DNA from 2 places in the Duganella sp. AC917 genome. Region 1 is predicted to be linked to the other one. Evidence: riboswitches for the same ligand, from Rfam matches in the RefSeq annotation. Region 1 holds a riboswitch; the other holds the start of a gene.
What was found. A riboswitch is a leader RNA that binds a small molecule or an ion and turns the genes downstream of it on or off. The one in region 1 is predicted to bind glycine.
Positions count from the first base shown of each region.

Region 2: another riboswitch for glycine. It lies ahead of gcvT (glycine cleavage system aminomethyltransferase GcvT); the one in region 1 lies ahead of ACZ0BA_RS07165 (D-amino acid dehydrogenase).

Region 1 is NZ_OZ409848.1:1,602,153-1,615,966, reverse strand. Features, by position in the region: gene ACZ0BA_RS07185 (diguanylate cyclase domain-containing protein) at 1-310, shown strand, start outside; gene ACZ0BA_RS07180 (ribonuclease T2 family protein) at 325-1,329, opposite strand; gene ACZ0BA_RS07175 (sensor domain-containing diguanylate cyclase) at 1,538-3,247, shown strand; gene ACZ0BA_RS07170 (DUF1801 domain-containing protein) at 3,333-3,794, shown strand; gene ACZ0BA_RS07165 (D-amino acid dehydrogenase) at 3,801-5,066, opposite strand; glycine riboswitch at 5,116-5,229, opposite strand; glycine riboswitch at 5,230-5,329, opposite strand; gene ACZ0BA_RS07160 (LysR family transcriptional regulator) at 5,335-6,165, shown strand; gene ACZ0BA_RS07155 (ankyrin repeat domain-containing protein) at 6,269-6,802, shown strand; gene ACZ0BA_RS07150 (3-oxoacyl-ACP reductase) at 6,913-8,184, opposite strand; partial or broken gene ACZ0BA_RS07145 (FxDxF family PEP-CTERM protein) at 8,194-8,289, opposite strand; gene ACZ0BA_RS07140 (LTA synthase family protein) at 8,846-10,834, opposite strand; gene ACZ0BA_RS07135 (hypothetical protein) at 10,855-11,697, opposite strand; gene ACZ0BA_RS07130 (hypothetical protein) at 11,716-12,501, opposite strand; gene ACZ0BA_RS07125 (sialidase family protein) at 12,498-13,667, opposite strand.
Region 2 is NZ_OZ409848.1:1,274,803-1,292,115, reverse strand. Features, by position in the region: gene ACZ0BA_RS05815 (hypothetical protein) at 1-17, opposite strand, end outside; gene ACZ0BA_RS05810 (hypothetical protein) at 233-655, shown strand; gene ACZ0BA_RS05805 (hypothetical protein) at 659-985, opposite strand; gene ACZ0BA_RS05800 (AI-2E family transporter) at 1,010-2,068, opposite strand; gene def (peptide deformylase) at 2,182-2,718, opposite strand; gene ligA (NAD-dependent DNA ligase LigA) at 2,736-5,069, opposite strand; gene ACZ0BA_RS05785 (cell division protein ZipA C-terminal FtsZ-binding domain-containing protein) at 5,084-6,307, opposite strand; gene smc (chromosome segregation protein SMC) at 6,304-9,831, opposite strand; gene ACZ0BA_RS05775 (phosphatase PAP2 family protein) at 9,935-10,453, opposite strand; gene ACZ0BA_RS05770 (LysE family translocator) at 10,778-11,416, shown strand; gene ACZ0BA_RS05765 (methyl-accepting chemotaxis protein) at 11,548-13,425, shown strand; gene ACZ0BA_RS05760 (hypothetical protein) at 13,598-13,792, shown strand; gene ACZ0BA_RS05755 (ATP-dependent Clp protease proteolytic subunit) at 13,858-14,418, opposite strand; glycine riboswitch at 14,558-14,655, shown strand; glycine riboswitch at 14,700-14,825, shown strand; gene gcvT (glycine cleavage system aminomethyltransferase GcvT) at 14,901-16,022, shown strand; gene gcvH (glycine cleavage system protein GcvH) at 16,092-16,472, shown strand; gene gcvP (aminomethyl-transferring glycine dehydrogenase) at 16,476-17,313, shown strand, end outside.

The sequences.
Region 1 (13,814 bases):
CGCCGCCGGCCGCCTGCGCGCCGAACTGCGTAAATCCGACATGGCGGCACGGCTGGGGGGCGACGAATTCGCGGTGGTGCTGGTCGCCAGCGGCGAGGACGACGCGGCCGGCGTCGTCGAAAAACTCTCGCACCGCCTGGCCATGCCCTACGCGATAGACGGGCATGAACTGCTGGCCGCCGCCAGCATCGGCGTGGCCATGTATCCGCAGTCGGCCAGCACCGCCGACGGCTTGATCGCGCTCGCCGACGATGCCATGTACAAGTGCAAGGCGCAGCGCAAAAAGGCGCGCGCCGTCACCATCGACTGAAGCCGGGCGTCCGGTCAATCCCGGCCGGCGTCTTCCACATACACCTCGTCGCCGCAGCCCACCGCGCGGGTGCCTGCCCGCGCGGCGCTACCGACCATTTGCTTCAGCTCACCGTCGGTGCGGAATTCGAGCGGCAACGTCACGCGGATCTCCTGCAGATATTTACGCTGCGTGCAAATCAGCGTGATGCTGTCGGCCACCTGGGCGCCATAACTTGCCTTGACCCGTTCGAAGAAATCGTTGACGCGGAACGACTTGCCCACACTGCCCAACACGATCTTGCCTACTTCCGAATCGTTCACCACCTTCACTGCCGATACGGCCTTGATGAAATAGTCGTCCGGCGACAGCGCCTGGCATTTGCCATGCTTGTTCCACTCGTAGGCACCGAAGGTGCGCTCGTAGAAGAAGTTGGGCATCCACGGTGCGATCTTGTCGATGGTTTCCTGCTTCAGCGAAAACTGCTCGCCCTGGCAGCTGCCGTAGTTGGTGCCGCACTCCTTCCGGTTCGGCCATAGGCCATGCAGGTTCAGGTTCTTGGCCTCCAGCTTGCCGCCGTTCATGGCGTCGCATTCCGGCTTTTTGCCGTTGTACTTAACGTGTTCGCAAAAACCCGGCTGCCAGGTGATCGCCAGCAGATAGCTGTCCTGCTTGTTGGCGACGTTGCACGAGGCGCCGGAGGCGGCGGCTGCCGCACTTTCGCGCCCGCGCTGCGCCTTGCTCGGCTTGTCGCTCAACTCCGGCGTGCCACATTCCTTGCGCACCCAACGCAATGCGGGCGTGGCGCCCGGTACCTCGACCCGGATCCAGTCGTAATCGACCTTGTTGATTTCGCGCACCGTGTACTCGGTGCCGGGCACGATCTTCTGCGCGCCCGGATTGCTTTGTTTGGCGAAGGACGAGAATGCCTCGCAGCTCTTGGTGGCGGTGAAACTGCCATTGGCCGACTCGCTGGCGCTGCAATTGAATGCGGTAAAAACCAGCAACAAGGCGGCTAAGGGGACTGACTGGCGGGGCATAACGGCTCCTGATGAACGAAATGCCAATATCTTAGCGGACTTTCTTGATAAAAGGCATGCGAGCTCATCAGCAAATCCACCGACTTTTGCGGCCGTGGTGTGGCGGCGGCACGACGAATAGGGCCGTAGGATCGAACCATGGACGAACTTGCTTTGCGACACAATATTTTCGCTCCATCATGGGGCATGCAAACCAGACGGCAACGACATGATTTCTAATGAAACCCGTATCAAGTGGCTAGCTTTCGTTCTACTCGTCTTCATGGGCGGCGTCGGCACGCTCCCGTTCCTGACCAACCGCAGCGTCCAGCACACCATGACACAGCTGAAAGCCACCTCGGCCAAAGAGAGCCACTATCAATCGATACTGGCGCTGTTGGTGGACGCCGAGACGGGGCAGCGCGGCTTCATCCTGACGGGCAAGGAGGAATTTTTGCACCCGTACCATGCGGCGGTGGGCATGATCGAGCCGCTGCGGGCCAACCTGTCGGAAGAAAGCACCGACCCGGGTGAGCGCGAGGCGCTCGCCAAGATCAAGGTGACGATGGACCGCAAACTCGCCCTGCTGGCCGAAACCATCCAGCTGCGTCGCGAGCAGGGATTCGCCGCCGCAGAAAAGGTGGTCGCGACCGGCGCCGGCCGCACGCAGATGGAAATGCTGCGCAACCTCATCGGCGACCGGCTGTCGTCGCTGTCGGTCCACCGCAACGCGTTGCGCGACAAACTGACCCGGGAAGCGCGTAACGCCATGTACATCAGCGCCGCGGTCAATATCGCCGAGATGATACTGCTCGGCGTGGCGCTGCTGGTGGGCCTGCGCTCGCTGCGCGCGCGCGACCAGGCGCAAACGCTGGCGGCGGAAAACACCGAGGCGTTGCGCCGCGCAGCCGCCGCATCGGCGCTGCGCAACGAGCAGTTGGCGATGAGCGCCGAGATGCTGCACGCGCTCGAGTGCGTCGCCACCGTCGAGGAAGCCTCGCTGATCGTCTCGACCTTCTGCCGCAAGCTGGTGCCGGGCGTATCGGGCAGCCTGTATTTGTACCGCAATTCGCGCGACATCCTCGAGCGCAAGGCCCAGTGGGGCGAGCTGGCCGACGATGCGGACGCCATGGAGCCGTCGCAATGCTGGGCGGTGCGGCGCGGCGCGGTCCACTTTTACGGCGGCGACGGCGATCTGCGCTGCCAGCACGGCAGCGCCGGCCACAGCGGCGCAGGCCCGCGCGTGTGCCTGCCGCTGGTCACCCAGGATGCCGTGCTCGGATGCCTGACCTTGCATGCCGCGCCCGAACAGCATGACATCTTCGAGCGCCAGCGCGAACTGCTGGCTACGCTCAGCGAAGAAATCTCCATGTCGCTCAGTAACATCAAGCTGCGCGAGACGCTGCGCCTGCAATCGATCATCGATCCGCTGACCGAACTCTACAACCGCCGCTACATGGACGAGACGCTGCGCCGCGAGCTGATACGCGCGCAGCGCAGCGGCAAGCCGCTATCGATCATCGTGCTCGACTTGGACCACTTCAAGCGCACCAACGATACTTACGGCCACGACGGCGGCGACGCCGTCCTCAAGCGGGTGGCGCAAGTGTTGTTGGCCAACGTGCGCGAATGCGACGTGGTGTGCCGCTTTGGCGGCGAAGAGATGGTGATCCTGCTGCCCGATTGCGCCGTCGAGCTGGCGGCCGAACGCGCCGGCATCGTGCGCGGCCAGATCGAGGCGCTGCAAGTGTCCCACGGCGGCCAGACCGTTCATACCACGGCGTCGTTCGGCGCGGCGGGATACCCGGCTCACGGCGTCGACGCCACGGCGCTGTTCCAGGCCGCCGACCGCGCGCTGTACCAGGCCAAGCACAATGGGCGCAACCGGGTCGTCATCGCCAACGCTTCGCCTGCGTTGCGGGACGCGCTGACCTCCTGACAGGCGTCAATGCCTATTTCGTCGGCGCGCGCACAAAAATAACGTATCCTTGACCGACAAACAAGCCGTCAATGGAGATAACGTCATGGCCAGCAAACCAGCCGCCAAGGCCTTGGAAACCGCGCCGTCCACTGCCAGTCACACGACGCCGGTCCGGCTATCGGGCGGCAACCCGCAAATCCCCAAAGGCTACGGCGACGCGCCGGTGCAAGCCTATATCGCCGCCATGCCGGCCTGGAAAAGCGATCTGGGTCGCCGGCTCGACGACATCATCGGCCGTACCGTCCCCGCCGTCAACAAGGCCGTCAAATGGAACACGCCGCTGTACGGCATGGCGGACCAGGGCTGGTTCCTCGGTTTTCACTGCTATAACAAGTACCTCAAGGTGACCTTCTTCAACGGCGGCTTTCTCGATCCGCTGCCGCCGGGCGCCTCCAAGACCCCCGGCGTGCGCCATCTCGACATCCGCGAGGACGAGCCGCTCGACGAAGCGCAATTTGCCGAATGGGTCAGCCAGGCGAGCCTGCTGCCCGGCTACCGGATGTGACCTTCGCTACGCCACGCGCGCCAGCGCCACCGGCGACGGCCGCCCCGCTGCGCTTTCGGAAGCGCTCAAAATTGTATCGGCGATGATATCGGCGGTCGCCGCCGACAAGGTCCAGCCCAGGTGCCCGTGGCCGGTGTTGTAGAACACCGTCGGCGCCTTGCCGCGACCGACGCGCGGCATCAGGTTGGGCATCATCGGCCGCAGTCCGGCCCACGGCGTCACGCTGCGCGTGCTCACTCCGGGGAAGCACTGCTGCACCCACTTCACCAACGGCGCGATGCGGTCGGCGCGGATATCGCGATTGAAACCGTTGAATTCGGCCGTACCGGCCACGCGGAAGCGGTCGTCGCCCAGCCGGCTGGTCACCAGTTTGGTCTCATCGTCGAGCAGGCTGACGGTGGGCGCGGCGGCCTGGCTGGCGGCGTCGTTCAGGTGGACGGTGATCGAATAACCCTTGACCGGATAAACGTTGACGCGGTCGCCCAGCATGGCCGCCATCGCGCGGCTGGCGGTGCCGGCGCACACCACCACCGCGTCGTAGCGCGTGGTGTCGCTGAAACCGTCCTCCTCGACCGTGATGCTCACGCCGCCGGCGTCCGCCCGCATGGCCGTCACGTGCTGGCCGAAGCGCAGTTCGGCGCCCAGCCGCTGCGCCGCCCGCGCCAGCCCGGTGGTGAACTTGTGGATGTCTCCGGTGCTGTCGCTGACGGTGTAGTGGCCGCCGTAGTAGTCGCCGCGCAGCGCCGGCTCGATGGCGCGCATCTCCTCGGGCGTGACGGCGCGGCGCGACAGGCCGCCTTCCATTAACAGCTTGGACACTCCGGCGGCGTGTTCGAATCCCGCGCGGTCGCGGTAGATGTGCAGGATGCCTTCGCGCTTGAGGTCGAACTCGATGCCCTCGTCCCTGGCCCACTGGAACAGGTGCTCGCGCGCAGCCAGCGCCAGCTGCGCGGTCGCGACGGTGTTGTCGCGGTAGTGCGGCATGGCGGCGATGAATTCGGCGAACCACGACAGCTTGTGCCAACTCGGTTTGGGATTGACCAGCAACGGCGCGTCGTTCTTCAGCATCCACTTCAGGCCTTTGGCGATGGTGGAGCGATGGTTCCAGACTTCCGCGTTGGACGCGGACAGCTGGCCGCCGTTGGCAAACGAGGTCTCCATCGCCGCGTAGCGATGGCGCTCCAGCAGGGTGACGGAAAAGCCGCGTTTGGCGAGTGCGTACGCGGTGCTGACGCCGGTGATGCCGCCGCCGATGATTGCTATGGTTTTCATGCAGGACTCCAGACCGTCAAAGGGGATGGTCTCGGCGCACATGCGCAAAGACACCCCCTCTGTTCTGGACCTGAGAGATTCACGCCGCGCCGCGATGGCGGCAGCGCTTGCTCCTTCGGTGCGGGTGGACGACGTCCAAGTCCTGCCGCTCTTCAGAGTTTAAAGTGCTGTATCGGTCCTTTTGCCTGAGAGTTTCCGGGGCGGTTGCTCCTTCGGCGCTGTTCTGCAGGCATGCCTGGAACAGTCTCTCCCGATACGGCGGTGGCTTTTGGCCACAACGGCGCCAAGCTTACCTGAAAAAATCCGGCATGACCATCCCCGCGTCGCCCGCCTAGGGCATGGCGGTGATGGTGTAGCCGCCGTCGACCAGTACATTCTGCCCACGCTGAGCCACTCGCTGCGCACCCTGGAGCAACGGCTCGGCGTGCGGCTGCTCAACCGCACCACCCGCTCCGTCTCCGTGACCGAGACCGGCCAGGCCCTGCTGGCGCAGGTGGCGCCGGCATTCTCGCGCATCACCAGCGCAATCGAGGACGTCAACAGCTTCCGCGACTGGCCGCAGGGCACGGTGCGCCTCAATTCCTCGCTGCTGGGTGCGAAGATGGCGCTGGCGTCGCATCTGGGCGGGTTGGCGGCGGCCTACCCCGACATTACGCTTGAGGTGGCGATCAACGACGGTTTCGTCGACATCGCGCGCGACGGCTACGACGCCGGCATCCGCCTGGGCGAGAGCGTGGAGCAGGACATGAGTGCGGTGCGCGTGACGCCAGATCTGCGGCTGGCCATCGTCGCCTCGCCGGCCTACCTGGCGCGCCACGCGGCACCGCTCACGCCACACCAATTGACCGGACACAATTGCATCGGCTACCGCGAGATCGCCAGCGGCAACTTGTGCCGCTGGGAATTTGAAAAGGAAGGACGGCCGCTGACGGCGCAGGTGTCCGGCTCCATGATCCTGGGCACGCCGGAATTGATGGTGGACGCCGCACTGGCCGGCGTTGGCCAGGCGAGCGCGATCGACAGCACCGTCGCGGGCCACCTGGCGGAGGGACGGCTGGTGCGGGTGCTGGCCGATTTCGCCGGCGAACTGGCAATATAGACATTTGCATGACGACTCTGGCTTGCGCGTGCGACAGCGTACATCGCTTAAAATTGAATCTAGTCATATTTACGTCTCAGAACAATTTTTATGAAAGCTCGACATGGCAGAGAATGAAAAAGCGGCGGCGCCAGCCCCGGTGATGGATGCGGAAACACTGGAATTCATCCGCGGCGTGTTCACTTTGGTACGCGAAGGCGACGCCGAACGTCTGGCCGGCATGGTGGCCAAGGGCTTGCCGGTCAGTTTCCGCAATGAAAAGGGCGACAGCCTGATCATGCTCGCCAGCTATCACGGCCACCTGGACACGGCACGCGTGCTGCTCGAAGCCGGCGCCGATCCGAACGTACCCAACGATCAGGGACAAACGCCGCTGGCTGGCGTCGCCTACAAAGGCTACCTGGACATCGCCGAGCTGCTGCTGGCGCACGGCGCCGATATCGAAGGCGCCAGTCCGGACGGCAAAACGCCGCTGATGATGGCCGCCATGTTCAACCGAACCGACATCCTCAAGCTGCTGATCGAGCGCGGCGCGGCCGTCGACGCGGTCGACAGCCGGGGCATGACCGCGATCTCGCTGGCGCAGACCATGGGGGCGAAGGATACCGCCGCCCTGCTGGCCGACAAAAACCCGTAAGCCACGTCGTGCTCGCCGTGCGCTGGCTCACGCCCCTATCAGGCCCTGCCCGCAAACCCGCAGCGTCTCGCCGCTGATGCCGAACGCGGCGGGGGTGGCCAGGAAGGTGATCAGTTCCGCCACATCGCGTGGTTGGCCGCTCTGCTTGACGGAGTCAGGCGTCGGCCAATCTCGCGCACGAACATCGGCATGGCAGCGGTCATCGGCGTATCGATAAAGCCAGGCGCGACAGCGTTGATGCAAATGCCGCGCGGCGCCAGCAATGGCGCCTGCGCTGCGACATAGCCGATCAACGCGGCCTTGGACGCCGCGTAGTTGGTCTGTCCGAAATTGCCCGCCACGCCGCTGACGGACGACAGGCAGACAATGCGGCCGTCGTCGCGTAGCACGCCGCCCTCCAGGAATCGCTGGTCGATCGCCATCACGGCGGCCAGGTTCACCTGCATCACCAGATCCCACGAATGTTGCTGCATATTGGCCAGTGTGCGGTCGCGCGTGATGCCGGCGTTGTGGACCACGATGTCGACACCGCCGAAACGTTCGAGCAGAAAGGCGGCGAGGCGCTCTGCAGTCTCCGGCGCCGCGATATCGGCGACAAAGGGAGCAGCGGCAAAACGCTCGCAAGCCTTGTGCAACTCGTCGGCCGCGGACTGCACGTCAAGCGCGACCACGGTGGCGCCCTCCTGCGCCAGCCGCTCCACCACGGCCAGGCCGATGCCACGGGCCGCACCGGTCACCAACGCGACTTTGCCGGACAACACCTGCGTCGACGGCATGGCGGTTGGTGCGGCCACGCCCGCCGTCAAATGGAAGGCCTGGCCGGTCACATAGGTTGTTCGTTCGCCGCAGAAGAAGCGCAGCGGGCCGTCGAGCCGGTCGAGCGCATTGCGGCCCACATAGCCGAGATTGACGGTGATGCCTTTGGCGCCGGTCTCCTTTGCCAGCGACCGCGCGAAGCCTTCGATGCCACGCGCGACGGCAGCGGCGACAGGCGTCGTCGCCGCGCCGGGATCGGCCGCCAGTATCAGCACGCGGCCATTGCGAACCAGCTGCCGCACGACCGGATGGAAGCCGTCGTACAACGCCCGGTAGTCCTGTGGCGTCTCGCAGCCCGTCGCGTCCATCGCCACGATGTCGAGCGCTCCAGCACCAACAGCGGTCGCGTCCAGCGCAGCCGCACCGGCGCGGGCAAAGGCCGCAGCCATGGCCTCGGCTGCGTAGCCGCCTGGGGTGCGGCATAACAAAATGCGCTTGCGTTCGAACGGCAGGACCGCGTACGGCCCCGCCTCCCGCGCCAGCGGCACCGGGTTGGGCAGGCCGATGGCCCTGACGATCGCGCCTGTGAGCGGATTGGCGTTCAGGCGCATTAACAAATCAGGCATGATCGGCAATCAGGCCTGTCTGCGCCGACGCGCCACCGCGCCAAGCAGGCCCAAACCGGCAAACAGCATCGCATACGTCTCAGGCTCGGGAACGGCGCTGACGGCGGTCAGCCGCCAGCGGGACAAGGTCCCTTCCGCAGTGACGGAATAAATCTCGCTGCTCTTGAAGCCGCGTGTCGATTCCAGCCAGCTGAAATCGGCTCCGGGCCCGCTACGCTGGGTAAAGTAGTTGACATCGTAGCTGCCCGGAAAAAGGCCATCCGAGAACGAGAAATTATTCTGCAGGCCGGTAAAAGAAACCACCGGATCATTATGCCAACGCGTCCCGTCGAAGCGGGCCGCGAGCAGCGAACCGCTGCCGGCGAAATCGACACCATTGATCTTGACAAAAATGTTCGACAGACCGGTGACCAGGTTGCCGTTCGCCGTGCCATCGAGCCTGCCGGTGACTTGCGTGCTGTCGGCGAAGGTGTAAGAAAAGTCGAACGTGGCCGCGTGGGCGGAGGCGGTTACAAGCATGGCGGCCAGCACGGCCAGCCCTAGTGGTTTTTTCATCGCGTAGCCTCGTCGGAAGGGTTAAATTTTAAATACTTTCATATAATATATGATTACTTAAAAGAAAACCCCTCCCTGTTGCCAAACATGCGCCCACTCGGTGGTTTTACTTTGGCAATTTGTAGCGCTGCTCGCGATACAAGATCGACGGCAGCACCACGTGCGACATGGCCTTGTCCACCAGTTGCGGATCGGCCGGTGTGGAACTGGTGGTCAGCGTCTTGGTGGCGGCGTCGTACTGGCCGCGCAACGGCTCCTGGCCCGGACGCAGGATCGTCGCGGACGAACCCTCAAGCCACGCGAAATAGTTATCGAACTGGATCAACGCCCTGCCCGGGGTGTCGCTGTCACGCGCCAAGTCGCGGCCAATCATCGGGTGCTCGCTCGATATGCCCATCAGCGAGAGCATCGTCGGCGCCAGATCGATCTGGCTGGCGATGGTCTTGATGACCTTGGGCTGGATGTCCGCACCCATGATCAAGCCCGGGATATGGAATTTATTGATCGGCACCAGGCTATCGCCATAGACCCGGTTGTCGTGGTCGGCGACGATCAGGAACACGGTGTCCTTCCAGTAGGCTTCCTTCTTGGCTTGCGCGATGAAGCGGCCCAACGCGTAGTCGGCGTACTTGACGGCGTTGTTGACGGTCTGCTTCTCGGTGTCGTGCAACTGGATGCGGCCGTCGGGGAACTGGAACGGCTCGTGGTTGGACGAGGTGAAGATCAAACTGAAGAACGGCTTGTTGGCCGCGTGCAGCGTCTTCAGGCGCTCCAGCGATTTGTCGAACAAGTCCTCGTCGGAAGCGCCCCAGCTGCCTTCGAACACCGGCTTCATGTCGCGCCGGTCGACCACCTTCTGGAAGCCGTTACCGGTGAAGAAACCACGCATATTGTCGAAGTGGGCTTCGCCGCCGTAGACGAATTCGGTGTGGTAGCCCTGCTTGCCCAGGCCCAGCGCCAGGGTGTAGAAGTTCTGCTGCGCCAGCGACAGCTTGACCACGCTGCGCGCCGGGGTCGGGCCGTAGCCGGCAACCACCGCCTCGATGCCGCGCACCGAGCGCGTGCCGGTTGCGTACAGCTGCTCGAACCACCAGCCTTCCTTCTTCAATTTTTCCAGCTCGGGCGTGACCGGCACGCCGCCGAGCGATTCGACAAACGTCGCGCCCAGGCTTTCCTCGAGCACGATGACCAGGTTGAGCGGGCGCTCGCGCTGGGCGGTCGCGACCTGCTTGTGCAAGGTCGGGAACTCGGTGGACGTGAACTGCGCGTCCTTGAGCCACGGCGCGCTCTTGACAACCTGGAAGACCTTCTCGCGCGGGTACTTGCCGTAGATTTCGGAGGAATTGGCTTCCTTGCTCATCGAGCTCAGTGCGTCGAACACCGACCACGCAGAATTGATGATGAGCGAATTGACCATCGAATCGCCGGTCAGCGCGAACAGCGCCGGGTTGGCCGGACGGTGCGCGGTGGTCGAACGGATCTGCACGAATACCAGCACCACCAGCAGCGGCCACACCAGCAGCAGTTTCAGCGGACGCCAAACGGTCATGTTGGCCGAGGCGGCCTTGAGCAGCCGGTAAAGTCCCACGCCCAACAAAATGGTGCAGACGACGCCCAGCACCAGGGCGATGCGGAAGCCGTTCCACAGCGTGGCGATGACTTCCTGCGGATACGACAGGTATTCGATGAACAGGCGGTTCGGCCGCACGTCGAACTGCATGATGAACTGCGGCGTGGACACTTCCATGAACACGATGAAGATCAGCGCGAACGTGGCCCAGCCGACCGAAAACAGACGCCACAGGCGCTGCGTGCGCCGGTGCGCCAGCAATGGCGACAGCACCAAGGGGATGGCCAGGAAATAGCCGAGCAGGATCAGGTCGGCCCGCACACCCTGCACGAAGATCCGCAGCGGGATGCCGGTCGGCGCCACCCTGCTCCACTGCCAGGCGACCAGTCCGGCGCGCGACAGCGAGAGGATGAGCAGCCCGAGCAGAAGCAATTGCAGCAGGCTGGAGAAAGGACCGGCCCAGGCGGTCAACCTTTCAAGCTTCGCCGCGCAGCGGTTCAGCAGGCTATTCGAACGTGGTGTCATGTCAGTTCCTGTGCGGCGGTTCAGTCGGCGCTGACGCCGGCGGCGATCGGATGCGACGCCATATACTGGGGAGCGCCCGCACCGGCGCTCATCAGCCACGCCGTGAACAGCAGGAACACCACCACCATCGCGAACAAGGTCGATACGCGGCGGCTGTCTGCAGGCTGCTCAAACACCGGGCGCTTGCCGTAGCCGACGCCGATGAAGTAGGCGGCGAACACCGTTGTCATGTAATGGACTGCGCCGAACATCTCGCCCAGTTCGCCCTTGCGCGGGTGATCGATCACCAGGTGCGACACGGCCACCAGGGCGATGTAGATCACCGACGCCGACAATGGCGGCAGGTACAGGCCGAAGCGCTCGACGAACTCGCGCACGCCAGGACGCTTGCGGGCCAGCAGCGGCAGGATGATGTTGTGGGTCAGGCCGACGATGGCGATCACCTTCAGCAGCACGGCCTTGTGCAGGCTGGCGTTGCCGACCGCGAGGTTGTGCAGATTGGTCTCGGACTGACGGTTATGGGTCAGGAAGTATTCGGGCGTGACGATGTGCAGGATGCGCTGGAACCAGCTGATTTCCTCCAGCGCGGCAAGCGCCACCAGCGCCGTCAGGCCGACAAAGGCCAGCAGTTGCAGGTTCACCTTCGGCGTACGCTGCCATTGCTCGACCGCGAGGAAGCCGAGCATGCCGGCGGTGACGGTAAAGCTCAGGAACTGCATCCATTCGACGATGCCGTCCTCCACCAGCAAGCGCCAGATCGCGGTCTGGTCTCCCTTCCACAGGATCGCCAGCAGCATCACGAAGATGTTGATGAGGACCCCGACCGCGATCACCGGGTGGACGTACCACTTGTTCTTTGCCATGCATTACTCCATTGCTGATTAAATTTGTTCGTTGCCTGCCGCGTGCGCGAGCACCGGTTCCGAGATGGGCGATGCTTCAGGTTCGGCCAGCGGCGCGACCAGATCGGCGCGTCGCGCCGCACGCTGACGGACCATGGCCACCACCGTCGACCCCAGCGCCCACGACCACAGCAGCGGGTCGAGCAACGCATCCCACAGGTTGCCGGAAGGCAGGCGCAGCACCGAGAACAGCAACACGGCCACCAGCAACGCCGCGGCGCCGGCCACGGCGCGACCACGCAGAATGGCGACCGCGCAGGCGATGGCGACCGCGCAAGCGATCAACGGTGCGATGATAGCGCCGAAGCCGCCCGCGTAAATCCCCAGCGCCAGCACGCCAAAGGCGTCAAGATACAGCACCAGGCCGGCCAAGACCAGCGGCAGCGCCAGCGCCGGCGCCATGACCAGCCGGACCGGTCGGCCCTGCCAGCGCGCGAACAGCGACACCAGGCTGTAACCGACCAGCAGCGCGCTCGGATACTGGAACACCAGCGTCAGCCAGTAGGCCGGCGACGCCGCGTCGGGTAACGCCATCAACACCAGCATGACCAGGACCACGCCGGGCACGAAGGCGGCATTGGCCATCGAGCGGCGCGGACGCAGCACCGCGACGGCGGACGGCGGCTTGGGCGACAGTTTGGATAGCCAGGTCGACAGCAGCGCCGGTTTCAGCACCGGCAGTATCGCCAGCAGCATCGCGGCGGCCACCAGCGCCCAGGCCAGGCGGCCATAGATGATCTGCAGCGCGAGATCAGGCAAGCTCATGAGACGTCCTTCCCTGGATGAATCTTCAGGCGGTGGTGCGCGATCGCCCGCCGCTGATAGGTGTAAGTAATATGCAGTTCATCGCCGACTTGATACATCGCCGGATATGAGAACTCGTCGCCGGGCTTGCCGCTGACGATATCGGTCAGCGGGCGCCACGCCAGCGCGTCGGTCGAGATCGACAGCGACAACGTGCTGCGCGCCATGTTGTCGGCGGCCGCCTCGTTGCGCAGCATCAGGAAGCTGCCGTTGCTCAGGCGCAGCACGGCCAGCGCGGTGCCATGGTTGGACAGCGGCGTTGCGTCCAGGTCTTGCCAGCTGTTGCCACCGTCGCGGCTCGACGCCTGCTGCACGCGCCGCCCCTCGCCGGCGTCGCGCATCCACGCGCGCACTTCGTTGGCCGACACCGGCACCAGGGTCGGCTGCAGCGACTGGGTGCGCGAGCCGATGCGCGTCAGCCGCTGCGGCGCGCCGCTGGCGTCGAACGCCATCAGCATCGGATATTTGTTGCCGATTTCAAAATAGGCCGGCAGCCACCAGCCGCCATCGGCCAGTCCGATGGGCGCCGAGCGCACCAGCACGCTGGTGTTGAAGACCGGCGACATCGGCAGCACGCGGCGCACGGTGAAGTTGGCGCCCTGGTCGCGCGATTCCATCTGCACGACGCGCGAAGCGGCCCAGCCGCCGAGGCCGGTCGTCACCACGTACAGGTGGACGGTGCCGTCGCCGGCGGTCCACGCGACCGGGTTGCCGATGCGGCGCACGCCGTGGCCGAGCACCGCGCCAAGCGATTCCCGGCTGGCCACAACCCAGTTGTCGCTCCAGCGGCCGTTCGACCAGCGCGAGGCGTAGACTTTCACGTCCGGGCCGCTCTCGCGGCTGCCGGCCCACCAGAACGAAATCAGATCGCCGCCGGGCAGGCTGGCCAGTGCGCTGGCGTGCGCGGACGGCACGCCCTTGGGCATAGGAATGATGGCGCGGGACAGTTCGGTCAGGCTGGGATCGATCGGCCCGGCAATGTGGTGGGCGGCGGCAGGGGTGCCGCCGGATTGCGCGGCGCGCGACCAGCGCCAGGCTTCGGCCGCCACCGAGGTGGTCACGGCCAGGATACATGCCAGAACGATCAGTCTGGCTGCCCGCTGTAAAGGTGGGCGCGAAGCTCCCATTCCGTCTCCAAGAGATCGGGACATGAAGGAAGCACGTGCAATGATCCTCTTGCCCTAAATTAACAACCCTCCGCGCCGCCTTGCGGCGAGCGGCAATCACTACCATCTTTCGTCGACGATTGCTTTGACGAATCCGGTATCGTACAT
Region 2 (17,313 bases), 330 kb from region 1:
CCGCCGATGCTGGCCATATACCAATGAAACGGATGCCAATCGGCCGCTGCAGCTGCGGGGGCAGCGCAAGACAGGAACGATGCAAGCAGTTGTGCGGGTATCTAGCGGATAGGAAAATCGGTAATTGACCCGAGGAAAATATTAACATATCGGCCACACATGAGGTAGCACAGGGTTCGCGTGACACCGCCCTTCGGAGTAGAATCTAACTCCGTTTATTGCGAGAGCGCCCATGCCCACTGCCCTGCCATTTCCCATCCGCAAAGAGTGCCCACCCGGCGCCTGCGAATGCGGGCACGGCGAATTGCTGGATGCGTGGGAACGCGACGGCGCGACCGACATTCGCGTGCTGCGGCTCACGCGCGAAGAGGAAAAAGCACTCATTGCCCGTATCGAAGCGATCGACAGCTACGAGGCGCTGGGCCGCATCGAGCAACGCATGCAGGAACTGTTGGGCATCCGCCTGACGATCACGCCCAGCGCGAACGGCGTGCGCACCGTCATGGGCTTGCAAATCAAGCTGGCCGAGCAGCCCGGCCTGTGCCGGCGCACCCGCGAAAACATCCCCGCTGCAATACGCCGTTGCTTCGGCCAGCATCCAGAGATTATCTACGCGCTGCTGAATGCCCGCGACCTGCTGGGTGCGGAAGGCTGATCGTCACACCTGGGCGGTGATTTGCGCGTACCAGTCCGCATAAGGGGTATTGCCGATAGCGCGCCGGTTGAAATCGGGCACTCCATCGGTCCACCATACCGGGCCACGTTCACCCAGGCCACGTTTGGTCTCGTCGACGATGGCGCGCGCGCGGCGTTCGGCTTCGGCGTCGCCGGCCTTCTTCGCCGCCCCGACCTGCCTGCGCGCCTGCATCAGACAATCGACCAGCCGCCGGCGCTCTTCCGGCGCAAGGTTGGGATTGCTCAGACGCCAGAGGCGGCCCGCGACGATGAAGTAGCGGCCGTCGGGCGTGGCGGGATGTTTATCCATTTGACGCGCTCTCTTGCGGTCGCCCTACTCGGTATGAAACTCGCTGGCGTTCGCGAACAAATCCCACGCGGCGATGAACAGCGCCGCGATCACAGGGCCGATGACGAAGCCGTTCAAGCCAAACAAAGCCATGCCGCCCACGGTGGACAGCAACACCACGTAATCGGGCATTTTGGTGTCCTGGCCGACCAGCACCGGACGCAAAAAATTGTCGACCAGGCCGATGACGAACACGCCGAACGCCGCCAGGGTGACGCCCTGCCAGACCGCGCCCGTCGCCAGGAAATAGATCGCTACCGGCGCCCAGACGATGGCCGCGCCGATCGCCGGCAGCAGCGACAGGAAAGCCATCAGCACCCCCCACAGCACCGGCGCGCGCACATCCAGGAACCAGAAAATCAAGCCGCCGAGCGCGCCCTGGGCGATGGCCACCAGGATATTGCCTTTGACGGTGGCACGGATCACGGTGGTGAAGTTCAGGAACAGGCGCTGCTTGTACTTCGGGCTCAACGGCACGGCTTCCTTGATGCGCCGGGAGAGCTTGTCGCCATCGCGCAAAAGGAAGAACAGCAGGTACAGCAAAATACACAGGCTGGTCAGGAAATCGAACGTATACAGCCCGGCATTGATAGCCCGCTTGGCCACTTCCTGGCTGACTTGCGACGCGGCTGCGCTGAGTTTTTCTTGCAGATACGCAAGGCTGGTCAAATGGAAGCGGTCGAGCAGCGAGATCAGCCAGTTCGGCAGCGCGGCCATGATCTTGTTGAAGAACATCCCCACCGTAATCTCGCCGGAGCGCACCAGCTCGACGACGGACGCGGCCTGGTTGACGATCGAGATCGAGATCAGCGTGAGCGGTAAGATAACGATTACGATGATCAATAGCAGCGTCAGCATCGACGCCAGGGTGGCCTTGTTACGCGTCCGTTGCAACAGCCAGCGGTAGATCGGCGCGAACAGGATCGCCAGCACGACACCCCAGAAGATGGCGCCGCCGTACGGCGCGAGTATCCAGCCGAAGGCGATGGTGACCACCGCCAGCAGGAACAGGAACACTTTTTGTTGGAACGTGAATTGTGGCATTGGCTTTATAGTTATTTGAATGATGATCCAGTTTCATATCATAGACGATGCCGCGCCACGCTCGCGTACGCCATCTAACGGTCGTCGCGGCGGCGACGCCGGGCAAACCACGGTCAATCGTCGTCGTTTGGATCGAGGTCGGGGAACATTACGTCGGTGAAGCCGAACTTCGAAAAGTCGGTGATGCGCATCGGGTACAGCACGCCCAGCAGATGGTCGACTTCGTGCTGCACCACGCGCGCGTGGAAGCCGTCCACTTCGCGCGAGATCGGCTGGTTGAACTGGTCGACGCCTTCGTAGCGCAGTTTGGTCCAACGCGGCACGCTGCCGCGCAGGCCGGGCACGGACAGGCAGCCTTCGAAGCCCTCTTCCTTTTCGTCCGACAGCGGCGTCAGGACGGGATTGATCAACACCGTTTCAGGCACCTGCGGCGCGTCCGGGTAACGCGGATTTTGCTTGAAGCCGTAGATCACCAGCTGCAGGTTGACGCCGATCTGAGGCGCCGCCAGCCCGGCGCCATTAGCCGCGTGCATGGTGTCGAACATGTCGGCGATCAGCTGCTTCATCTCCGGCGTGTCGAATTCGGTCACCGGTTCGGCCACGCGCAGCAGGCGCGGGTCGCCCATTTTGAGGATTTCACGTACGGTCATCTCGCCACCTTTTTCAGTTATTTCGCCAGCAGTTCCTGCAGGCCCGCCTCGTCGAGGATGGTCACTTCCAGCTCCTGGGCCTTGGCCAGCTTGCTGCCGGCATCGGCGCCCGCCACGAGGTAGTGGGTCTTCTTCGACACCGAACCGGAGACCTTGCCGCCCTGCGCTTCGATCATCGCGGCAGCCTCGTCGCGGCTCAGATTCGGCAGCGTCCCGGTCAGCACAAACGTCTTGCCGGTCAACGGACCTTCGGCCGCTTCCTCCGGCAGTTGCGCCAGCAGGTCCTCGCGCAGCTGGTGCAGCGACGCGACCAGTTCACGGTGTCCCGGCGCCGCCATCCACTCGGTCAGGGCGTCGCCAACGGCGGCCGGCAGCCCGAACACGGTGAAGAGCGGCAGGTTGGCCATCGCCTTCAAATTCATGCCCTGATCGACCAGCTGCTTGCTGCGCGGTTCGGTCAGTTTCGGGATCGCCAGTGCCGCCATCAGCTTGACAGTGTCGAGCTTCTCGCGCAGCTTGGCGCTGGGCGGATGCTCGCCTTTCGGCGTCACGCCGGCGGCCAGCAGAGCGTCGATGGCTTCCTGGTTTTTCGGCTCGGCGAAGAATTCGGCGATCGACAACGCCACCGTGCCGCCGATATCGGGCAGCACGCGCAACAGCGCCGCCGGCACACGGCGTATCAGGTCGAAGCGCCCCAGCCACTCGGCCAGCGTTTTGGCGGTCGATTCGCCGACGTGGCGGATGCCGAGCGCGAACAGCAAGCGTTCCAGCGGCGGGTTCTTGCTGGCGGCGATGGCCTCCAGCAGATTGTCGGCCCACTTGGTGGCGACCTTGCCCTTGGCGACAGTCTCCGGCGTGGTGCCATCGCGCTCGTCGGCCAGCCGCTTCATCTCCAGCAGGTCATCGAGTTTGAGCGAATACAGGTCGGCCACGCGCTGCACCTTGCCCCATTCGACCAGGCTGTCGATGTAGCGGTCGCCCAGCCCCTCGATGTCCATCATCTTGCGGCCGGCGAAGTGGCGGATCGCCTCCTTGCGCTGCGCGGAGCAGAACAAACCGCCGGAGCAGCGGGCGATCGCCTCGCCCTCTTCGCGCACAACGTGCGAACCGCACACCGGGCAGGTTTTCGGCAGCTCGTAGATCGCCGGTTCCGGGGTCGGACGCCGCTCCAGCACCACCGCCAGCACTTCCGGGATGACGTCGCCGGCGCGGCGCACGATCACCGTGTCGCCGACCCGCACGTCCTTGCGGCGCACTTCGTCCTCGTTATGCAAAGTGGCGTTGGTGACGTTGACGCCGCCGACGAATACCGATGCCAGACGCGCCACCGGCGTGATCGCGCCGGTGCGGCCGACCTGCACCTCGATCGCCTGCACGGTGGTCAGCGCCTCCTCGGCCGGGAACTTGTGGGCCAGCGCAAAACGCGGCGCGCGCGAGACAAAGCCCAACGTGCGCTGATCCTGCAGCAGATTGGCCTTGTAGACCACGCCGTCGATTTCGTACGGCATGGTCGGACGGGCTTCTCCGATCTGTTTGTAGTACGCCATCAGTCCTTCGTAGCCGCGCACCACCTTGCCCTCCTTGGCCACCGGCAGGCCGAGCGTGCGGTACCAGTCCAGCAAAGCGGAATGCGACTGCGGCATCTCGGCGCCATCGAGCAGGCCGACGCCGTAGCAGAAGAAACTGAGCTTGCGCGCGGAAGTGATGCGCGAATCGAGCTGGCGCAAGCTGCCCGCCGCCGCGTTGCGCGGATTGACGAACTCCTTCTGGCCGGCCTCGCGCTGGCGTGCATTCATGGCGTCGAAATCGGCTTTGAACATCAGCACTTCGCCGCGCACATCGAGGATGGCGGGCGGATTCGGTGTCTTGAGGCGTAGCGGAATGCTGCGGATGGTGCGGATATTGGCCGTCACATCCTCGCCGGTGTAGCCGTCGCCACGCGTGGCCGCTTGCACCAGCAGGCCGTTTTCGTAGCGCAGGTTGATGGCCAGGCCGTCGTATTTCACCTCGGCCGCGTATTCGACGGCGCCGGCGGCGTCCAGGCCCTCGCGCACGCGGCGGTCGAAGTTTTCGACATCCTCGTCGGCGAAGCCGTTATTCAACGACAGCATCGGCACCGAGTGCGTGACCTGGTCGAACTGCGGCAGCGGCGCCGCGCCCACTCGTTGGGTCGGCGAGTCGGGAAGCGCCAGCTCCGGATGCTCCAGCTCCAGCGCCTGCAATTCCATAAACAGCTTGTCGTACTCCGCGTCCGGTATGGTGGGCGCGTCCTCCACATGATAGGCGTGCAGGTGCCGGTTCAGCTCAGCGCTCAGCGATTCGATCCGCGCCTTGTAATCCACTTCAGTCATTGCTACTTCCAGAATCAGCTAAACAAACGCAGTGCGCGGGTGGAACCGGCCGGGATGTCGGCCTCGTTCATCTCGGTGTAAAAGTCCTGTACCTGCGTGGCGATCTCGCCCAGCGCGGCATCGGTCAACGGCTGGTTGTAGTCGTCGACGATGGTGCCGTCCAGGCGACCCATCAGCGACTTGGCGCAGGCGACCATGGCGCCGAAGCCGTCGCGCGCCGGCGCCACGCATGGCACGTCCAGCAGCAAAGTAAGGCGCGAGGTGGTTTCCTCGGCCAGCGTGACGTTGGTCGACAGCGAGAACAGGAAACCGCCGTCACCGTCGGGCATGACGAAGCGGCCATCCGGACGCACGTCGAAGCCCTGCTTTTCCAGCGCGCCGATCAGCGTCGAAATCGCCCACGGCGCACCGTTCGATTGCAGGTTGACGCCCAGCTGCGCGTCGTGGCCGGCGACGAAGCGGTGCAGATTGCGCGCCTCGGCCATCACTTCGATCATGTCCGGGATTTCCGGCTCGGCGCCGATTTCGTCGGCCATCGCGCGCAGGCGCGTGACCAGTTCCGAGTATTCCAGCTCATTCAGAGCGGTGCTGCGGCTGGCCAGTTGCACGCCGCCTTGCAGCTTGGTGTACACGCCGCCATGGACGATCGGTTCCCAGTCGCCGCTGACGGCCAGGCCGATGTAGTGCACCGGCTTGTTGCCGACCATGCGCAGGGTTTGCAGCACCGGCAGCAGCTTGTCGCCGCGCGCCGCGCCTTCCAGCGCCAGCGGCAGCAGGCAATCGATCAACGGATCGACCAGCGCGGTGGCCTGTTCGGCGGCGGCTGCCGAGGCGGCGTTGGCGCGCGCGATCAGCGCCGCTTCGGCGGCCTCGTTCGACGACGACCGATCGATGGCATCGCTGGTGAATTCGCCGGCGACAGCACCCAGCGACGACGCAGCGGCGGAAGCTTCGCCACCCGCCACGACCGGCGCGCTGGTGTCGGCGTCCAGCGAGAAGCTCGGCTCCTGACGCGGTCCGCCCACCGGATCGACGCGCGGTTCGATGCGCGGTTCGGGACGCGGCTCCTGGCGCGCGGCCGGCGTCTCGCCGGTGCGCATCAGCACATCGTCGTGATCGGTCCCGAAGGCGCGTTCGACGCTCTTCTTGGCCTTGTATTCCTGGATTTTGTTGTAAGTGAATACACCGGCGACGAATACGCCGGCGATCCCGATCAAACTCATTTGAAGGTCTGTCATGCTGCTTGTGCCTCTGAAGCGAAATTGGCGGCGGATTGCATATCCACCGCCACGATGCGCGATACGCCCTGCTCCTGCATCGTCACACCGATTAGTTGATTGGCCATCTCCATCGCAATCTTATTGTGCGAGATGAAGAGGAATTGGGTATGGTCGGACATGCGTTTGACCATCCGGCAGAATCGTTCGGTATTGGCGTCGTCCAGCGGCGCGTCGACCTCGTCGAGCAGGCAGAACGGCGCCGGGTTGAGCCGGAACATCGAGAACACCAGCGCGGTCGCCGTCAGCGCTTTTTCGCCGCCGGACAGCAGGTGGATGGTGGCGTTCTTTTTGCCCGGCGGCTGCGCCATGACCTGCACGCCGGAGTCGAGGATTTCATCGCCGGTCATGATCAACTTGGCCTGCCCCCCGCCGAACAGGATCGGGAACAGCTCCGAGAAGTGTCCGTTGACGCGATCGAAGGTGTCTTGCAGCAGATCGCGCGTTTCCTTGTCGATGCGCGCGATGGCGTCTTCCAGCGTGTTGATCGCCTCGTTCAAGTCGGCGTTTTGCGAATCGAGGAAGTTCTTGCGCTCGGACGCCGTCGCCAGCTCGTCCAGCGCCGCCAGATTGACAGCGCCCAGCAGCGAGATCGCATTGGTCAGGCGCGTCACCTCGCCCTGCAGATACGAAGCTTTCATATCCGGATGCAGCTTCTCGGCCAGCGCCGCCTCGTCGGCATGCACTTCGGCCAGCTGCGCGGCGAACTGCTCCTGGTTCAGGCGCGCGGCCTGCTCCTTGAGCTGCATTTCCATGATTCTGTCGCGTTGCGGTTGCAGCGCGCGCTCGGTCGACATGCGCCCTTCCTCGAACTGGCGCAGTTGCTGCGTGATCTGGTCGAGTTCATGACGAGCGTCCGACAGCGCCTTCTCCTGGTCGGTGCGGCGGTCCAGCAGGTCTTGCAGGCCGTCGTTGGCAGAGCCGGATTCCATCGTCGCCAGTTCATGCTGGCCCGCTTCCAGGCTTTGCGTCACCTGGGCCACCTGCGCGGTCGCGGTGGCGATCGAACGGCGCAATTCCTCGATCTTGTTGCGCTGGGATTTCTCGGCGAACTGCGCCTCCTGCGCGGCGCGCTCCAGATCGCGCAAGGCTTCGCGGGCGTCGGCCAGGCGCTGCTCCTTTTCCAGGAAGACCGTCTGGCCGTCCTCGTGGTCGCCCTGCAGGTTGCCGAGCTCCATATCGAGCTGCTCGAACTTTTCCTCGGACTCCATCTTGATCTGGGTCTGTTCTTCTTCCTGCGCGGCGATTTCGGCCAGGTCGGTTTCGATCTGGTTGCTGCGCTGATTGAAGCGCGCCTCGATCTCGGACAATTTGACGACGTCGAGCTGCAAGGTATGCACCGACTGCTGCAGGCTTTGCAGCTTGGCGCGGTACTCGGTCAGGCGGCGCGTGTGTTCCGATAGCGCCGCCTCCGCGCGCACCGAACGGGCGCGCGCCTCGTCGGCCAGCATCTGCTGCGCGCGCAACTGCTTGGTGATGTTCTCGATTTCCTGCTGCCGCCCCAGCATGCCGTCCTGCTCCGAATCGGCGGCGTAGAAACGCACGCTGTTCTGCGTGACGACGTGACCCTGGCGGGTGACGAAGTAGCCGCCGGCGGGCAGTTTGGCGCGTTCGGCGAAGGCCTCGGCCGCATCCTCGGCGTGGTAGGCATTGTGCAGCCAATCCTGCAGTAACCCACGCAGCGACGGGTCGTTGAGCTTCAGCAGATTCAGGAGCGGCTTCAGGCCCGCCGCTTCCAGCGGCGCCGGCGGCACCGCCGTCGATGGCGCGAACAGCGCCAGCTTGGCCGGCGGCGCGTCGCCGAAGAAGGCCTTCGCCCATTCGATGTTCGACATTTGCAGCGCCGAGGTGCGCTCGCGCAGCACCGATTCCAGCGCCGTCTCCCAGCCAGATTCGATATGCAGTTTTTGCCACAGGCGCGGCAAGGAATCCAGCTCGTGCTTTTGCAGCCATGGCGTCACCTTGCCCTGGGTTTGCACGCGCTCCTGCAATTGGCGCAGCGCGTTCAGGCGCGCTTCCAGCTGGGCGTTGGCGGCGGTCTCGGTGTTGACCTGCTGCTGCGCGGCCTGGCGTTCTTCCTCAAGGCGCGGCTGCTGCTCCAGCGCCTCCTCCAACAGGAAGCTTTGCTCTTCCAGCGCCTGCTGCTTTTCCTCCAGCTGCATGCGCATATTGGTCAGATGCGCGCTGTCGGGCAAACTCAAGCCACTCTTTTCCTGCTGCAGGCGCTCGCGCCGCACGGCCAGGCCGTTAAGGATGTTGTTGGCGTTGCGCTGGTGCGCCGACTCCAACTCAAGCTGCTGCTGCGCCTGCATGATGCGGGCGCGCGATTCGGTGCTCTTGGTCTGCGCCTCGCGCCATTGCTGCTCCAGCATCGGCAGCGACTCGCCTTTTTGCTCGGCCATCATCTGCGATTGCTCGACCCTGGCCGACAACTCTTCTAGCGTGAATTCGGCCTCCTCGATCTGGCCACTGTACTCGGTGGCCTGATGTTGCCACTGGTCGCGCTGCGCGGTCAGCGCGGCCAACTGCGATTGCAGGCGCCCGCGCGATTCGATAACGAACTTGATCTGCGCTTCCAGGCTGCCGATTTCGGCGTTGGTCTGATACAGGCTGCCCTGCGCCGTGTGCAGGCGGTCGCCGGCGGCGAAGTGTGCCTGGCGCATGTGCTCCAGGGTCAGTTCGACGTTGCGCAGCTTCGCGGTCTGTTCCTCCAGATCGTTCTGCGCCTGTTCCACCTCGCGGAAGTATTTTTTCTGCTCGTTTTCCGCCTCGATCTTACGCAACAGCCAAAGCAGCTTTTGCTTCTCTTCCTGGTCCGACTGCAGCTGGTGGAACTTGGTCGCGACGGCGGCCTGCCCTTCCAGCTTTTCCAGGTTCGAATTGAGCTCGCGCAGGATGTCTTCCACGCGCAGCAGGTTTTCGCGTGTGTCGTGCAGGCGGTTTTCGGTTTCCCGGCGGCGTTCCTTGTACTTGGACACGCCCGCCGCCTCCTCCAGGAACACGCGCAGTTCCTCGGGGCGCGATTCGATGATACGGCTGATCATGCCCTGGCCGATAATCGCGTAGGCGCGCGGACCGAGACCGGTGCCGAGGAAGATGTCCTGGATGTCGCGCCGGCGTACCGGCTGGCCGTTGATGTAGTAGGTCGAAGTGCCGTCGCGCGTCAAGGTGCGCTTGACGGCGATCTCCGCATACTGGCCCCACTGGCCGGCGGCCTTGCCGTCATTGTTGTCGAAGACCAGTTCGACGGACGCCCGGCCGGCCGGCTTGCGGTGGGTCGAGCCGTTGAAGATAACGTCCTGCATCGATTCGCCGCGCAGCTCCGACGCCTTCGATTCACCCAGCACCCAACGCACGGCATCGATGATATTCGACTTGCCGCAACCATTCGGTCCCACCACGCCAACCAGCTGGCCCGGCACCTGGAAATTGGTGGGATCAACGAAAGACTTGAATCCCGACAATTTAATGGAAGATAGACGCACGTGATTATCTGGGCTATGGGCTGTAAAAGATCACAATAATACCATTTAGCGCATTAAATAAGGGTGTAAAGCAGGTCTGCATGCGCCACGGCCAGGCTATGCCCTACTCGTGTCCGCGATGTTTGGACTGGGCCCACATGGCGCGGGTATAAGGCTGGTCGCGGCCGGAGATTGACAACGCGGCCTGGGTGATCCATTGCTCGGCGGGCACTGGCTCGACGCGCGGAGCGATCAGCACGATCGGCAGGCACAGCACGACCAGCATGCGGCTAAGCGCCCAATGACGCTCGGTGCTGGCGTAACGAATGAAGATGCCGGCGATCACCAACCCCAGAATGCTGCCGGTGACCGATTCCGAGACCGAGTGTGCCAGCACCGGCACGCGCGAGATGGAGATCAGGATGGCGAAGACGACACCGGCGGCGGTTGCCGCGTACTTGGCGCGGCTGCTGGAGCTCCGAAAAGCGAGGAAGGCGGCCACCGGATACACCGCTGCGGAACGCATCGCATGGCCGCTAAAGCCTGCGAACTCGACCGACTCGACGCCGATACCCCAGCCAACGAAAGCCATCTTGGTCACGACCACCAGCGCCATGCCGATACCGAACAACAGCGCCCACATCCACGACAGCCGCCAGGACTTGCCCGCAAGTAGCCAAACGCCGATCGCAATGCCTATCGGTCCTGTTATCGCCAAACTACCCGCTACGCTTAGAGCATGCCACCACATCATCCAATCACCGCCTTTCAATTTTTTGCACTGCACCATCATTAAAACACACCCAGCAGTACTTGACCGAACAATTGCTGCGCACCAACTCTTCTATGCCAAAAGATAAGCATGCAAAGAGCGTGCCGGAGGCAGAGGAAACGCCCCGTCAGCAGCCTCCGACGACCCGTGGCATACTGTTGCTCCTGCTCACTGTTGTTTGATCGGACACGCTTTATGACACTCTCGACCTGGCTGCTGTTTCTTTCCGTCTCCCTCGCTGCCGCCTTCAGCCCGGGACCGGGTGTATTAATGGCCATTTCGACGGCCACCACCCAAGGCGCGGGACGCGCATTGTATAGCTCCCTGGGCAATGCGCTGGGCGTATTTATCGTCGCCACCACCGCTGTGGCCGGCCTTGGGCTCGTGCTCAAGACATCGGCGCTGGCGTTTGGCGCGCTCAAGGTGGCCGGTGCGGCCTATCTGATCTATCTGGGCATCAAAACCTGGCGCCAGGCGTCGAAGGCCCCGGCGCCGGTCGACGACAGCGCGGCGTCGATGCCGCTCGCGCAGGCCAGCCGCTGGAGCACTTTCCGCTCGGGGCTGCTGGTGGCGGTCAGCAATCCCAAGGCGATCCTGTTCTTCACCGCCGTGTTCCCGCAATTCATGCCGCCGGACCACATCGACCCGATGCGCTTCCTGCTGCTGACGTCGACCTTCACCGCTTGCACCCTGCTGTCGCACTTCTTCTATGTGGCGTGCGCGTCGTGGATGAAGCGCCGGGTACGCCAGAGCGCGGCCCGCTCGCGCTTTACCAAGCGCACCACAGGCGCGTTGTTCATCGGCATGGGTGGCGCGCTGCTGACCGTGAAGTAATTATTCCCCCGCTTTCCCGATTCCAACAGGTGCCTTGACGAGGCGCAATGAACGAGTGTGGACTTTGCTTACCATCATTATCTGGTCAGCCCGCCCCGCTCCGCCGTTGCACGCCTCCACCAAGGACACCTATGAAATTCCTGCACAACCTGGAAACTTCCAGCAAGCTGTCGATCGCGTTTGCCACCGTGCTGATCCTGACCGCGCTGCTCGGCCTGGGTTCGCTCACGCGCATGGGCGCCATCAACGACGCGTCAACGCAATTGTCTGGCAGCTGGCTGCCGCAGACCATGGCCGTGCTATCGCTCAAAAACGATTTGCAGGAACTACGCAAGCTGGAGCACGTCGTCGTCAGCGACAAGGGCAGCATCGAAGGTTCCGAGCAAAAACTGACGGTCGCTTTGTCGACCTTCCATGACAATGCGGATCGGCTCGGCAGAACCGTGAACGACGCCAATATCAAGGCGGAAGCAGTCGAATTACAACGCATGGCGTCCGCCTATCTGGCCGAGCACCGCAAAATGATGGCCTTGGCCAACGAAGGCAAGAAGGACGAGGCGGTCGCGGTGCTCAAGGGCTCTTCGCTGCCGGCGTTCGACGCCACGAACGGCCAACTGGACAAATTGCTGTCCAGTAACATGGCAGGCAGCCAGCAGGCCGCGCGCGGCGCCGACCAGACCTATGCCGTCGCCCGTGTCGGCACGCTGGCCATGCTGGGCACGGCGATCGGCTTCGGCGTGCTGCTGGCGATGTGGCTGGCGCGTTCGATCTCGACACCGTTGCAGCAGGTGATGCTGGTGGCGCAGCGCATTGCCGATGGCGACCTGAGCACCCGCATCGAGGTCCGCTCGATCAATGAAACCGGCAAGCTGCTGCAAGCGATGCAGCACATGAACGACAGTTTGATGACGATGATCGCCCAGGTTCAAAGCGGCGCGCGGGCGATCGGCCAGGCCTCGGCCGAGATCGCCGACGGCAATCTGGACCTGTCGAGTCGCACCGAGCAACAGGCCGCGTCGCTGGAGGAAACCGCCTCGTCGATGGAACAGCTGACGGCCACCGTCAAGCAAAACGCCGAGCACGCGGTACAGGCCAATAAGCTGGCCGTCTCCGCATCGGCGGTCGCGGTACGCGGCGGCAACGATGTCGATCAGGTGGTCGGTACGATGGCGTCGATCAACGACAGCTCGAAGAAGATCGCGGAAATCATCGACGTCATCGACGGCATTGCTTTCCAGACCAACATCCTGGCCCTGAACGCGGCGGTCGAAGCGGCCCGCGCCGGCGAGCAAGGCCGTGGCTTCGCGGTGGTCGCCTCCGAGGTGCGCAACCTGGCCCAGCGCAGCGCGGCGGCCGCCAAGGAGATCAAAAGCCTGATCGACGATTCGGTCGACAAGGTCGTGCGCGGCACCCAACTGGCCGACCAGGCGCGCCTGACGATGGACGAGGTGGTGGGCAGCGTCCAGCGGGTTACCGGGCTGATCGGAGAGATCGCCGACGCCAGCGCCGAGCAGACCGCCGGGCTGGAGCAGGTCAACCAGGCGATCGCGGCGATGGATCAGGCGACCCAGCAGAACGCCGCGCTGGTCGAGCAGGCGGCGGCGGCCGCATCGTCGATGCGCGATGAAACGGGCAAGCTGAACGAGGCGATCGGCGCGTTTGCCATGCACGACGGCGGTTACCGGGACGCCCGGGCGCTGCCGTCCGGCGCCGTCGGCAGAACAGGCGCGGCCGATAGCGCGAACCGCGACGAAGCGCCGCCCGCCAGCGCAAGCGCCGCCGACCTCCGTGAGCGGACCCCGCCAGCATTGCCGTCGCCGGAAAAGCGCCCTACCACGCCGCGTCGACCAAGCGCCAACACCGCCCCCGCCAGCAGTCCCGCCGCCAACGCCAAGGCGGGCACCGCCGCGCGTGCCAAGGCCGGCGCGAGCGCGCGCACAAGCACCACAAGCGGGCTGGGCAAAGCCTCCGGCAAGCTCAGCAATGAGGTCGAATGGGAAGAGTTTTAATGCCAAGTGCGAGGCATGGTCCTACAGCCCGCCAAGACGCGTTCCGATAGCAAGTGCCTGAACGAAAACGCATCATTGCTGCACCAGAAATGCGCGCGCTGCCCAGCAGTGATCCGATCAGCACGGCGCTTTTTTGGCGAGTACGTTCTTTCACTTTCGCAAAGGAATTAAAATGAACTCGAATCAAAAAGGCGGCAGCAGCAAGCAAGGCGGCAACCAGGGCAGCAGCAAGCAATCGGGCGACAAAGGTTCGTCGGGCGGTTCGCGCTCCGGCAACCAGGGCGGCACCCACGAGCAACATGTTGAAGCCGGCCGCCAGAGCCACAAAAACGACGGCAACAAGCAGTCCGGCAACAAAAACCGCTGATCGGGCTGCACCCGATAGCGGCATCGGCGGCGCCTTCATGGCGCCGCTCGCCTTTCAGCGGGCGGTCAGATATTGGCCACGCGCTGTCCGCGCGGCGGCACGAAATCCTTGACCGCGTTGACCATCCCCACCGCCACCCCCTCGGCAGCAGTCAGGTGCAGGTCGGAATAGGCGTGCGTGCGCCAATGCTCTTCGGACAGTTGTACGTGTTCGCGCAGGATCTGCTCGGTGCGCGCGTCGTCGGCCTGCAAGCCTTCGACGATGATGCGCAGCGCATCCGGCCGGGCGCCGTGCGGCGCGCTGGCATGCGACTTGTGCACCATGAAACGTGCCGTGTCGCTGGCATAACGCTCCTCGCCGGACAGGAACAGGATCACCGCGATCGACGCCACGGCGCCGGCGTTGTAGGTGATGATTTTAATCGGCAACTTGCTCAGGTAGTTGTACAGGCAGATGCCGTCGCTGACATAGCCACCATTGGACTGGATCAGGATGTGGGCGGTGGTGATGCGGTCCTCGGTCATATCGGCAACGGCGTCGAAGACACGACGCACCATGTCACTGTTGACGTCGCCGGACAAAGTGAACCACGCGTGGCCCTCGTAGGAATTTGGATCTTGGCTCATGTGTGGGCTCTCGAATAAGTGTCATTTATTCTAGCAAATAGTTGTTTATACGGCGTTTTTATTGTTCTCCATTCGTGCGCGCCTCAGATTCGCCCCTGGCCCCAAGATTGACATTCAGGCCCTTCTGACATATATTCCCGAGTCTTGATCGGGAGAGGGTTGCGGGCGGAAACGCCAACGCGGCCGCCGAAGGGGCACTACCCAAAAACTCTCAGGCAAAAGGACCGATCAAGGGACCGGCGCGGCCGACGTGGATACCATTATCACGGCGGGATGCCAACTGGTCCAACTCTGGAGAGCGGTCGCGGCACACGCCGGCGACCCACCGAAGGGGCGCACGGGAATGGGGTCCGACAGCGGTCGGCTCGTCCCGTAATCTCTCAGGTACCAAGGACAGAGGGGTCTGCGATCATTGTGGAAACAGCTTTTTAGCCGTTCCTTGTATGTTCTGTTAACCCCTTTTCGATATGGACCGAGGAATTATGACGCTCAAAGCCACCCCACTCAATAACGCACACCGTGCCGCCGGCGCCAAGATGGTCGATTTCGGCGGTTGGGACATGCCCGTCAACTACGGATCGCAGATCGAAGAACACAACGCCGTGCGCACCGACGTCGGCATGTTCGACGTCGCCCACATGTGCGTGGTCGACCTCAAGGGCGCCAACGTGCGCGCCTTCCTGCGCGGCCTGCTGGCCAACAACGTCGACAAGCTGCAGGTGTCGGGCAAGGCGCTGTACTCGTGCATGCTGAACCCGCAAGGCTTCGTCATCGACGACCTGATCGTCTACTTCATCGACGAAAGCTGGTTCCGCCTGGTCGTCAACGCCGGCACCGCTGAAAAAGACGTGGCGTGGATGCAGGCGCAGAACTCCGCCACCAACAGCGGCGTGACGATCACCCAGCGCAGGGATGGCGATAATGCCATGGCGCTGATCGCCGTGCAGGGCCCGAACGCCCGTGCCAAGGTGTGGGAAGTGATACCCGAATCGAAGGCCGGCACCGCCGAGATGAAACCATTTAACGTCGCCTTCGCGCACAGCGCCGCCTTTGGCGAGGCGATGATCGCCCGCACCGGCTACACCGGCGAAGACGGCTTCGAGATCGGCGTCGCCGCCGACCAGGCCGAGAAGCTGTGGAATGCGCTGACCGCCGCCGGCGTCAAGCCGGCCGGCTTGGGCGCGCGCGACACGCTGCGCCTGGAAGCCGGCATGAACCTCTACGGCCAGGACATGGACGAAACCGTCAACCCGCTCGACGCCGGCCTGGCCTGGACCATCGACCTGGTGTCCGAGCGCGACTTCATCGGCAAGGCAGCGCTGCAAGCGATGGGCCAGAACGCCCAGTTCGTCGGCTTGATCCTGCGCGAAAAAGGCGGCGTGCTGCGCGCCCACCAAAAGGTGATCGTGGCCGGCACCGACGCCGTCGGCGAGATCACCAGCGGCACCTTCAGCCCGACCATGCAGCAGGCGATCGCCTTGGCGCGCGTGCCCAACGGCGTGGCCGTCGGCGACACCGTGCACGTCGAGATCCGCGACAAGAAGCTGGCCGCCTCGGTGGTCAAGCTGCCTTTCGTCCGCAACGGTAAAATCCTTGCCGCTTAATTGATTTAGTATCTGCGTTCGCACCCCGTTTAGTACCCCGACCCCGACCCTACCCCTCTGGAGCCTTACATGAATATTCCTGCTGACCTGAAGTACACCGAATCCCACGAATGGGTACGCGCTGAGTCGGACGGCACCGTCACCGTCGGCATCACCGAGTACGCGCAGGACGCGCTGGGCGATATCGTCTTTGTCGAGCTGCCAAAGGTCGGCAAGAGCTACGCCGCCGGCGACGACGCCGCCGTGGTGGAATCGGTCAAGGCGGCCAGCGACATCTACGCGCCGGTGTCGGGTGAAGTCATCGCCGTCAACGAAGACGTGGCCAGCGCACCGGAATCGATCAACACCGACGCCTACGCCGCCTGGTTGTTCAAGATCAAGCCGGCCGACGCCAGCGCGATCGACGGCCTGCTCGATGCAGCAGCTTATGGCAAGACCACTGAAGCGTAAATTATGACCCGTTCAAGCCTGACCCAACTCGAAGCACGCGATGCTTTCATCGCACGCCACATCGGCCCCGACGCCGCAGAACAGCAAGCCATGCTGGATGTCCTCGGCTACGCCTCGCGCGCAGCCCTGATCGACACCATCGTCCCTGCCAACATCCGCAACAAGGCCACGCTGCCGCTGGGCGCGTACACGCAGCCGATGCCGGAGCAGGAGGCGCTGAACAAGCTGAAGAAAATCGCCAGCAAGAACAAGGTCCTGAAGTCGATGATCGGCCAGGGCTACTACAACACGCTGACTCCGGGCGTGGTGCTGCGCAATATCTTCGAAAACCCGGCCTGGTACACCGCGTACACGCCGTACCAGCCGGAGATCTCGCAAGGCCGCCTGGAAGCGATCCTGAACTTCCAGCAAACCATCACCGACCTGACCGGCATGGGCATCGCCAACGCGTCGATGCTGGACGAAGGCACTGCCGCCGCCGAAGCGATGACCCTGATCCAGCGCGTGGGCAAGTCGAAGTCGAACGTGTTCTACGTCGCCGACGACGTGCTGCCGCAAACGCGCGAAGTGATCGAAACCCGCGCCAAGCCGCTGGGCATCGAAGTCAAGGGCTTCCACCCGGCCGAATTGTCCGGCATCGGTGAAGCCTTCGGCGTGCTGCTGCAGTACCCCGGCGTCAACGGCGTGGTGCGCGACTACAAGGCCGATGTCGAGACGATCAAGGCCAAGGGTACGATGGTGGTTGTCGCCGCCGACCTGCTGGCGCTGACCATGCTCACGCCACCTGGCGAATGGGGCGCGGACGTCGTCGTCGGCAACAGCCAGCGCTTCGGCGTACCGC